DNA from 3 places in the Oscillatoria sp. FACHB-1406 genome. Region 1 is predicted to be linked to each of the others. Evidence: riboswitches for the same ligand, from Rfam matches in the RefSeq annotation. Region 1 holds a riboswitch; each other region holds the start of a gene.
What was found. A riboswitch is a leader RNA that binds a small molecule or an ion and turns the genes downstream of it on or off. The one in region 1 is predicted to bind cobalamin.
Positions count from the first base shown of each region.

Region 2: it holds a riboswitch for cobalamin, as region 1 does, so the genes downstream of both, H6G50_RS07085 (sirohydrochlorin chelatase) here and H6G50_RS00450 (HupE/UreJ family protein) in region 1, are expected to answer to the same signal.
Region 3: it holds a riboswitch for cobalamin, as region 1 does, so the genes downstream of both, H6G50_RS19620 (energy-coupling factor ABC transporter permease) here and H6G50_RS00450 (HupE/UreJ family protein) in region 1, are expected to answer to the same signal.

Region 1 covers NZ_JACJSM010000001.1:108,245-111,515, forward strand. Annotated here, with positions in the region: gene H6G50_RS00440 (phycobiliprotein lyase) at 1-418, shown strand, start outside; gene map (type I methionyl aminopeptidase) at 640-1,419, opposite strand; cobalamin riboswitch at 1,614-1,760, shown strand; gene H6G50_RS00450 (HupE/UreJ family protein) at 1,802-2,434, shown strand; gene H6G50_RS00455 (ABC transporter permease) at 2,747-3,271, shown strand, end outside.
Region 2 covers NZ_JACJSM010000005.1:28,913-32,183, reverse strand. Annotated here, with positions in the region: gene H6G50_RS07090 (shikimate kinase) at 1-147, opposite strand, end outside; gene H6G50_RS07085 (sirohydrochlorin chelatase) at 296-1,294, opposite strand; cobalamin riboswitch at 1,332-1,502, opposite strand; gene H6G50_RS07080 (ComEA family DNA-binding protein) at 1,774-2,328, opposite strand; gene H6G50_RS07075 (SHOCT domain-containing protein) at 2,374-2,781, opposite strand; gene H6G50_RS07070 (DUF1825 family protein) at 2,964-3,271, shown strand, end outside.
Region 3 covers NZ_JACJSM010000024.1:48,272-51,542, forward strand. Annotated here, with positions in the region: gene H6G50_RS19605 (hypothetical protein) at 1-400, shown strand, start outside; gene psb27 (photosystem II protein Psb27) at 607-1,005, shown strand; tRNA gene H6G50_RS19615 (tRNA-Phe) at 1,152-1,224, shown strand; cobalamin riboswitch at 1,269-1,463, shown strand; gene H6G50_RS19620 (energy-coupling factor ABC transporter permease) at 1,495-2,250, shown strand; gene H6G50_RS19625 (energy-coupling factor ABC transporter substrate-binding protein) at 2,256-2,600, shown strand; gene cbiQ (cobalt ECF transporter T component CbiQ) at 2,610-3,271, shown strand, end outside.

The DNA.
Region 1 (3,271 bases):
GTTTTTAGCCGTTGACGCGCCTGAAATCGTTCAACTCTGCGAGCAACAGCACGTTAGTTCGGCGCAAGCTTGCGGAGGCTTAAAAATAAGTTGGGATAACTCTGTCGATTGGGGAGGGACGAAGGAAAAAGGGTTTGCTATTCTTGTTGCAGTTCCCGACTCCGAGAATCCCCAAACGGGCAAGTTTCTGCGGGGCAGCAGCAATCCTAAAGAGCAAAGTCTTGCTGGGGATTATGCGATTGGAGAGGATGAAGCCTTAACCCTGACGCTAGAAAACGGTAGCTTGCACGCCGAAGAACGCCTGTGGTTTGCCAGTCCCAACTTGCGCTTGCGAAGCAGTTTCGTGAAAAATAACGGTCGATTTAGCGATAGTACGTTTTATTCCGAAATTCGCAGAATGGTAGCACCGGCAACTTGATTTCGCGATCGCGCAGGAATTCGCCGAGCGGCGCGCGCCAGTCATATCAAGACTATACTGCGAGGCTAGAAGAATCGATCGACTCCTCGATCTTGACAAAATGGCATCAGTAAGAATTTCTGAGTTTAGGGGCGAATGGCAATTCGTTCCTATTTTTAATTGGGTTAACGCCGAAAACGAAAGCCTGTCCCTACGTTGAGAATTCTTCTACCTTAACCGCCTCAAACCCGATCGCGATCGGTTAAAATTTCGTAGCCTTCCTTCGTCACCAGCACCGTATGCTCGAATTGAGCAGAAAGCGCATTATCCACCGTCACTACCGTCCAGCGATCCTTCAGCGTCCGCGTAAACCGTTTCCCCGCATTCAAAATCGGTTCAATCGCGATTGTCATTCCCGGTTTTAGCCGCACGTTAGGTAAATCGTTCGTGCGCGTATTAAACACCGCCGGTTCTTCGTGCAGCTTCCGCCCTACGCCATGTCCGGTGTAATCCTCCACCACACTAAATCCCTGTTCTTTAACGCTATCTTCAATCGCCCCGGCAATATCGAGCAAGCAATTTCCCGCTTGTACCTGTTCGATTCCTGCATACAGTGCCGCTTCTGCTGCGCGAATCAAGCGTTCTGCCTCCGGAGACACTTTGCCCACCGCAATCGTAATGCAGGAATCGCCGTGAAAGCCGTCCTTATACGCCCCCGTATCGACTTTAAGAACGTCGCCCGCCCGAATCACCTTTTTTGGGCTGGGAATCCCGTGGACGACTTCATTGTTCACAGAGGCGCAAATGGAAGCGGGAAAGCCGTGATAGCCCTTAAAACTCGGCGTTGCGCCCATTTCCCGAATTCGCTGTTCGGCGTAAGTGTCTAAGTCCGCAGTCGTCATCCCCGGTTCGACTCGTTGTGCAATCTCCTTAAGAACGGTGGCAACAATCCGCGACGATTCGCGCATCAGTTCGATTTCGAGTTCGGACTTTAATTCTATCCCGCGACGCGATCGCTTCATGGGGGGCAATCCATTCGTAGAGCTTGACTTTTCTTTCTTTCTATGTATGTTGGACAGGAGATTATTAAGAATATTCACAACTGGGACTTCTGCCGGTGTAGTGTCGATCGCCATTGTAATGTAATGTCAATCTTTTGCGCTTTGCCACAAGATGGATTTGCGCGCCGCAGGAGAACGCGACCCAATCGTGCTAAATTGAACGGATCTCGTTCGGTTCGGATGGGGAGCAGCCATTCGATATTAAAGGGGAAAGTTCGGTGCAAATCCGGCGCTGTCCCGCAACTGTGAGGCATTTTTCAAAATGCTAAGTCAGGAAGCCCGCCGAAACGATTCAATTTGGCTTAATTTATCAAACATCTGCGAGGTACGGATGATTTTAAAAATGAAAAGTGTTTCGGGGCGCGCCATTGCGCTAGGTTTAAGTATTGGGATCTTCAGTTTAGCGATCGCGACTCAACCCGCTTTTGCCCACCATGCAATGGGCGGAAGAATGCCCGCTAACTTTTTTGAAGGGTTTATCACAGGTTTAGCGCATCCCATTATCGGTTTCGATCATTTTGCTTTTATCATCGCAGTTGGCTTATTCGCCGCGCTTAAACCCCAAAAAGGTTGGTGGATTCCGGTTGCTTTTGTGATTGCCACATTAGGCGGTACGGGGCTGCATCTTTTGAAGTTGAATATTCCTTTTTCAGAAGCCTTTGTAGCCGCTTCAATTATTTCAGTAGGGTTACTGTTTGCTGCCAATTGCACCCCAGCGCTTGCCGGTGCGATCGCGTTTTCCGCGCTAGCAGGAATTTTCCACGGTTATGCTTACGGCGAATCGATTGTTGGGGCGGAACCAACGCCATTAATCGCGTATTTAATGGGGTTTGCAGCGATTCAACTCGCGATCGCGTCGGGTGTTTGTTGGGGGTGGCGCGCTTTGCAAACGAAAGGTAGCTTAACTGCCAGTTCGCTGCGTTTTGTAGGTTTGATTTTCTGCGCGATCGGGGCAACTTTTTTAGCGATCGGCTAATTTCGATTTAAATTGACGTTGCACTGACTAGACTTCTTATTTCGGTTAAAATAATGGTGCGTTACGCTTCGCTAACGCACCCTACTTTTTAAGTGATGAGTCTTATTTTGCTCGATTACTTTAAAAAATTCCCAATTTAGTAGGGTGGGCATTGCCCACCAGCCAAGGCTTCCAGCTTTGAGGAATGCTCATTCTTCGACCCGTAGCGCTATATTTTGCTCGATACTTTAAAAAATTCAAATTTAGCGAGCGATCGCAACTACAATTTTCACCCAAAAAGCTGGAACACAAATTTAAAATTTTGTTTCTCCAATGAAGCGTTATCTTATCGATCGCCTCCTCATCTCAATTCCCACCTTAATCGCGATTAGCATCGTTATCTTTTTAATCCTTGCCCTCGCTCCCGGCGATCCGATGGGAGAGTTTGCTTCCAACCCTTCAATTACCGCCGAAGTCCGAGAAAATATTCGGCGATCGCTCGGTTTAGACCAGCCGATTTATATTCGTTATTTTAAATGGGCGGGGTCGTTCTTGCGCGGCGACTTAGGCTACTCCTTCACCAGTCGTTCTCCCGTTATCCAACTTATTTTACAGCGCTTGCCCGCTACCTTATGGGTCGCTGGGACTGCCTATTTTTTTAGCCTCATTATTGCCCTTCCTTTAGGCATTTTATCCGCCCTAAAACGCCATTCCATTTTAGATCGCGTCGCCACTACCTTTGCCTTTCTCGGCTTTTCCCTGCCCACCTTTTTCACCGGGCTACTGTTTATCGTTATCTTTAGCGTGCAACTGAAATGGTTTCCCTTCATTTATAACAGCACGCTCCAAGTTACCGAT
Region 2 (3,271 bases), on a different contig from region 1:
CTGACCTGTCACCCGTTCGATTAGAACATCAGTATCAAAAAAGCGATAGCAGAGGCGCTCGGCTAAAATCCGCCCGACGCTTGTCTTCCCCGTCCCCATCATCCCGATGAGAAAAACACTGAGCTTTTGCAATCCCCTATCGTTCACGGCAACTTTTCTTGAAATTGAGTGAAAGCAATTTAACAAACTCTTGACTAATTCGTAATTCGTAATTCGTAATTCGTAATTTCCAGTTCCCCACTCCCTACTCTCCAATTTTTAGTTTTTAATTCTGATACCCACTCTTCATTCCCCATTAAGGAACCTGCCAAATGCGCTGGTGATAGTCCTCGACTCGAGCGTAGGGATCGACGGGCGTATCGTGGTGATGGTGGTGATGGTCGTGGGAATGGTGGTGATGGTGATGATGGTCGTGGGAATGGTGGGAATTAGCGCTGCCATTACCGTCCAACGCTGCCAAACGGAATTTGCAGAGTTCGCAATTCATCTGCACCTGTCCGAGTTGCGTTTCAATTTCTCGCTGGCGCAATAGCGAAAATAAGATCGGATCGAGACCGATTTCGGGTAGGTTGAGAATTTTAATGTCGGGATAAAGTTCCTGCTGCTGCGCGGAAACATCAAATATTTTTTTAACGAGTGCGCCGGTAAATAAAAAGTGGGGCAGCACGATAATTTGTTTGGGATTGTAGAGGCGCGCGCGGCGGAATCCTTCTTCTAAACGCGGGTGGGTAATCCCGATAAAACAGGTTTCTACCGTGGCATAGTTGCTGCCTTCCCAAAGCAAGCGAGCGAGTTTGTATACGTCGCCGTTAGCATCGGGATCGCTGGAACCGCGCCCGACGACGAGCAAAACGGTTTCGGCGCGCGGAATGCCCGTGGGTGCGTCGAGTTGAGCGAGGCGATCGCGCCAAAATTGGAGCATTTCGGGGTTGATCCCAAAATGACGGCCGTAGTGAAATTTTAGTTCGGGATGGCGCTCGCGGGCGCGATCGAGTTCGTTGGTGACATCGAATTTATTGTGGCGCGCGGCGAAAAGCAAAATCGGCACGGCGGACAAATCGGTGTATCCGCGATCGACACAAAAGTCAACCCCTGTTTGAATATTGGGTTCCGTCAGTTCCAGGAAACAGGGAACGACGGGGCGCGAGGTATCCAATTCTTGGTAAGCGCTGGCAAAGTCGAGAAAAGCTTGTCGTCCGTCTTCATCTCGCGTACCGTGTCCGAGCATTAGCAGGGGACGCTGGATGGGCAATGGAGGCAATTCGATGGAAAATTGGGTTGAATTGAGTTGCAATTTTTCCTTGTTATCCGTACCGCGCGGATAAAGCTAAGTGAGTAAACGAGCGATCGGCGGGCATCCTGGCTGACTAAGCTCGAAATCTTTACTTAAATCGCGATCGAGCATTAGTTCACAGTTGCGGGACAGCGACGGACTTACACCGTACTTTCCCCGTTGCCTCTGGCGGCTGGCTTCCGTCAGAACCGACTGTTGTATTAGTGTACAGCATGGTTGAGTTATGAGTTATGAATTATGAATGGTGAGTTATGAATTATGAGAGACTATTTATAAAGCTAATCTTAAATCCTTGTAGGGTGGGCAAGGGCGGCTCTTTAGCCCCTCAGATTGTCAGAAGAGTGCTTTTGCCGCCCTTGCCCATCACGGGTTTTGCCATTCTAGCGTTCTTAATAAAAAGTTTATAAATAGTCTCTGAATTATGAACCCTGACAGAGGAGTAGAAGTGAGAAATTTTTAAGTTTTAAGTTTTAATTTCTTTAGTTGAACTGGAAATAGTGCATCAATTGAGCAGTAAGGGTGCTACTAAGGTTTAGCCGTCGCTGTAAGTCGGCTAAGTTGCGATATGCGCCGCAGGTGGTGCGATCTAGGATTAAATCGTTAATGGTAACGGCATCGAGGAGGGGAATGCGGGCGAGTTGTTCGGGAGTGGCGGTGTTGGGATTGACGCGCTGCGGGAGAACGAGACTTTCGGGATCGTAGTAGTAAAAGGAGAGGAGGGGTTCGAGAGGTTGGAGTCTCGCGCGCGGGATGCTCGTTGCGGCGGCGATATCTTCGATGGATAGCAATTGTACGCCCATTCCCACCAGTTCGACGAGCGATCGCGCTTGATGGATGGAAATTCCCGGCAAGCGCAGCCAATCGTCAATGCTGGCGCGGTTGACATCGATTTTTAAGCCTAAGCTTGCCGCGATCGCAACTTCCTCGAGGGTTTGCAAGCGCGCGTAGGGATCGCGTAGCAGCCGCGCTCGAATCGCTCTGTGTCTGGGGTTCAAGGCTTGTAACTTCCCTGCCGACGATCGCCAATCTACCATTGTTCGTCCCTACTTTACCCTCGGATACACAAATAATCAAAAAAGTCAAGTGATGCGATCGAGCAATTGGCGGCGTTTCTGCTCGAACTCGTACTCCGACATCAATCCATCTTGCCGCAAGCGATCGAGTTCTCGCAAGGCGGTTGCAATGTCGCCGACTTGTTCGGGGGGCAATCCTGACTTCACTGCGGCGCTTGCCATCGCGCCCATCTCCACGCCTGAATTAAAGCGGCGATCGAAATCCTCGTGGGGTTGCAGGAGATACCAAACCGCCTCAATCGCACTCGCAACGCGAGGAATCGGTGTCGAAAAGAGCGCCAAATACAGCACGCCCCACCCATACTGCCGCAGGTATAACTTATGCAATCCGGCAAGCGGCGTAACCGTTCCCGCCAGCGCTAACAAGACGGCCACTTTTTGATTTTTCGGTTTGCGCAATAAATCTTCTAACACCGCTAAAGCTCGAACTTTGCCTGACTACGCCTACATTTTAGGCGAGTTCGCCCCCGGCGCAACCGATCCGCTCTCTGGGAGGTATCGATACGGTAAACCGAAATTTCTCTGAGGGGAGGACTACTTTACAATAAACATAAGGCCAATCGGCATCTGTTGAGCGCGATCGAGACTTGAAAACTATGGGATTTTTTGATTCAGATATTATCCAGCAAGAAGCCAAGCAATTATTTGAAGACTATCAAGCTCTCATGACGCTGGGGGGCGATTATGGTAAATTCGATCGCGAGGGGAAAAAGCTCTTTATCGAGCGTATGGAAGCCCTAATGGATCGCTACAAAATTTTTATGAAGCGCTTCGAGCTTTCCGAAGACTTCATGGCTCAAATGACCGTCCAACAGCTTAAAACGCAACTCGGACAATTTGGCGTAACCCCCCAACAAATGTTCGACCAAATGCACCTCAGTCTCGAACGCATGAAAGCAGAAGT
Region 3 (3,271 bases), on a different contig from region 1:
CGGTGTTTGCAGCGCGCCCGAACTGGAGAAATCCTGGATTTGTCTGTGGCTCGATCGGCCGGTATTTGCGTGGAGCGCCCTTTTCCTCAGTATCGCTGCTTTCCTCCTCGCCCTCGTTCACCCGATTACCAAACTCAAAAGCGTCTTCGGCAATTGGCTTCAGTCTGATACCAAAGCCTTTCTCTCCGTTATCGTGATCTCCTTTTTGGTGGTCGTGGTCTTAACGCGGAGCGATTTAGTCGCAGAAGGTCTGAGCTTGCTCGCGCCGGGACTGCTCGCGCGCCTAGAATTGCGCTGGGCGGGATACAGCGATTGGCACTCCTTCGGAATGATTATCGTTATCTGCGCGGTTGGGTATGTGGCGGGTTTATCGCTGTATCAACATTACGGAGTTCCTTGAGTGCGAGCGAGTTCTACCAATTCTCCTTGATTTTGCACTTCGCTTCATAACCGTAAGAAGTAGACCAGTCCTTGCCTTCGGCTCAAACAGACCGAGCGAAACCCCAAAATTTTCCCCAGAAGAACTGACCGGCAAAGACCATTAGACTATAGGATCGAATTTAGAGATTCGCGTTTTTGTAATTAAATATCAAACAGATGGTTCCCATTAAATCCTTCTTATCCCGCCTGCTCGCGTTGATGTTAATTGTTGTTGTCGGCCTAGCGGGCTGTGCAAACAATCCTTCCGGGCTAACGGGAAATTATTCTCAGGATACTTTGACCGTGCTGCAAAGTCTCGGTACCGCGATCGACTCGGCCGATAACGCTGAAAACAAAGCCGATATCGTCCGTTTAGCTCGCACCCAGATGAATGACTATGCGGCGCGCTACCGCAGAGATCGTAAAGTTTCAGCGCTGCGCTCGTTTACGACGATGCAAACGGCAGTCAACAGCCTAGCAGGCTTTTATAGCTCCTACGGGACTCGTCCGATTCCCGAGAAGTTGAAAAAGCGTCTCAAGCAAGAGTTCAAGCAGGTTGAGTTCGCTCTCAATCGCGATTCTTAGTTGCACCGCGATCGCGAAAATACGGGGCATTATTCCCTTCTTCCTGGAGTTGGCTCCGATATGCCCCAAAAAAATGCCAAATTAGAGTTGCTAAGTTAAAAAGTTTTTGCTAACATAGCTAAGCCGAGTGCAAAAAAGCACAAAGCGCCGGGATAGCTCAGTTGGTAGAGCAGAGGACTGAAAATCCTCGTGTCGGCGGTTCAAATCCGCCTCCTGGCATTAAAAGCGGCGCTTTGCCGCAGAACGCCAATTTAAGAATAGGTGGTAGGATTAGAAAATTTGGTTTTGGTGGGGAGCCGCCACCAAACGTAAGGGGGAAAGTCCGGTGCAAATCCGGCGCTGTCCCGCAACTGTAAGCCAATTTTGGCGTGCCAGCGATCGTGGAAATTATCCGAACCTTCAGCTGGAGAGCCAAGATTGTGTAAGTCAGAATGCCCGCCGGATTGGAAAAAACTGTTGAATCTATAAGTCTGCGAGGTACAGACAAAGATGAAAAAGCATAAATGGTGGAACCTTGCGCTGATGGCCGGGTTGAGTTGTTATTTAGTTGCTGCATCGCCCGCACCGGCTCATGCAATGCACATCATGGAAGGATTTTTGCCTGTAGGCTGGGCTATTTTTTGGTGGTTAGTCTATCTTCCCTTTCTATTTTGGGGGATGCGATCGCTTTCTAAGCTCGCTCGCCAGCATCCCGAAACCAAACTGCTGCTAGCCCTAGCCGGGGCTTTTGCTTTTGTCCTCTCCGCTCTAAAAATTCCCTCAGTGACGGGCAGTTGCTCTCATCCCACCGGAACAGGCTTAGGAGCGATATTATTTGGGCCGGCTGCGATGTCGGTTTTAGGGGGACTGGTACTGCTGTTCCAAGCGCTCCTCTTAGCGCATGGAGGGCTAACCACATTGGGGGCGAGTGGCTTCGCAATGGCTGTTGTGGGCCCCTTTGTAGCTTACAGCGTCTATCGAGCGATCGCGCGTTTTACCGGAAAACAAACGCTAGCTATCTTCCTAGCTGCCGCCCTTGGCAATTTTCTAGCTTATGTGTCAACTTCCGTGCAATTAGCCCTCGCCTTCCCCGCACCCAATGGCGGTATTTTGGCATCCTTTGTTAAGTTTGCCGGAATTTTTGCCGTAACCCAAATTCCCTTAGCCATTAGCGAAGGATTCTTGACCGTATTGGTGTGGAACTGGCTACAGACTTACAACCGCCAAGAATTAGAGGTTCTAAAATCGATCGCGCAGGAGTCATAAAATTCATGAACCGAGTAAACCGAAGTTGGAATAATTGGCTTTTGGTGTTGGCAGTCGTCGGTTTGGCAATTGCGCCACTCCTACTACTTCGAGATGCAGAGTTTGGCGGGGCGGATGTCGAAGCAACCGCCGCAATTAAAGAAGTCGATCCCAACTATCAGCCTTGGGTAAAACCTGTTTTCACGCCTGCTAGCGGCGAGATAGAATCGCTGCTATTCGCCGTACAAGCTGGACTGGGAGCGGGAGTCATCGGCTATGTGTTGGGGCTATATCGGGGCAGAACAGAGCGCGACAATACCCAACGGCAACCCCAAATAAAACCCCCTCGTGCCGACTCCGGAGATTATTAGTCTAATTTTATGCCCCACGATCTCAATGCCTATGCCTATACGAATCGCCTCAAACAATTACCCCCCCAACAAAAGCTAACTTTTGCTTTAGTTATTCTCTCAATTGCGTTGGTGACGCACCCGATCGCTCAAGGACTTATTTTTGTTTGGTTAAGTGTTTGGATCGTTGGCTACGCTCGCATTCCAGCTAAAATCTACGGGCGGGTTTTGTTCGTAATAATGTTCTTTTTATTCGCGAGTCTTCCCGCTCTTATTATCGAAGGAGTCTCTGCCGCTCAACTCGATCGTATCCAGACGAATTCGTTAGCTGGGGTTGTGTTAGGAGATTGGTATTTTTTTATAAGTCAAACCGGACTGATGCGAGCGGTTGAAGTCTCGATGCGATCGCTAGCCTGCGTTTCTTGCTTGCTGTTTATTCTGTTTACCATTCCGTTTGCAGAATTATTAGCGATTATGCGTCGATGTCGCGTGCCTTCGCTTCTCATCGATCTTTTACTCCTGATGTATCGATTTATATTTTTATTTCTGGAGGTTGCCTTACAACTGGAATTAGCCCAACGATCGCGGGGTGGATATCGGACTCGCCAGCGATGGCTTCACAGTACGGGATTACTAATCGGGCAATTGGTAGTGCGATCGCTGCAACGCTACCAACAATTTTCTCTAGGGTT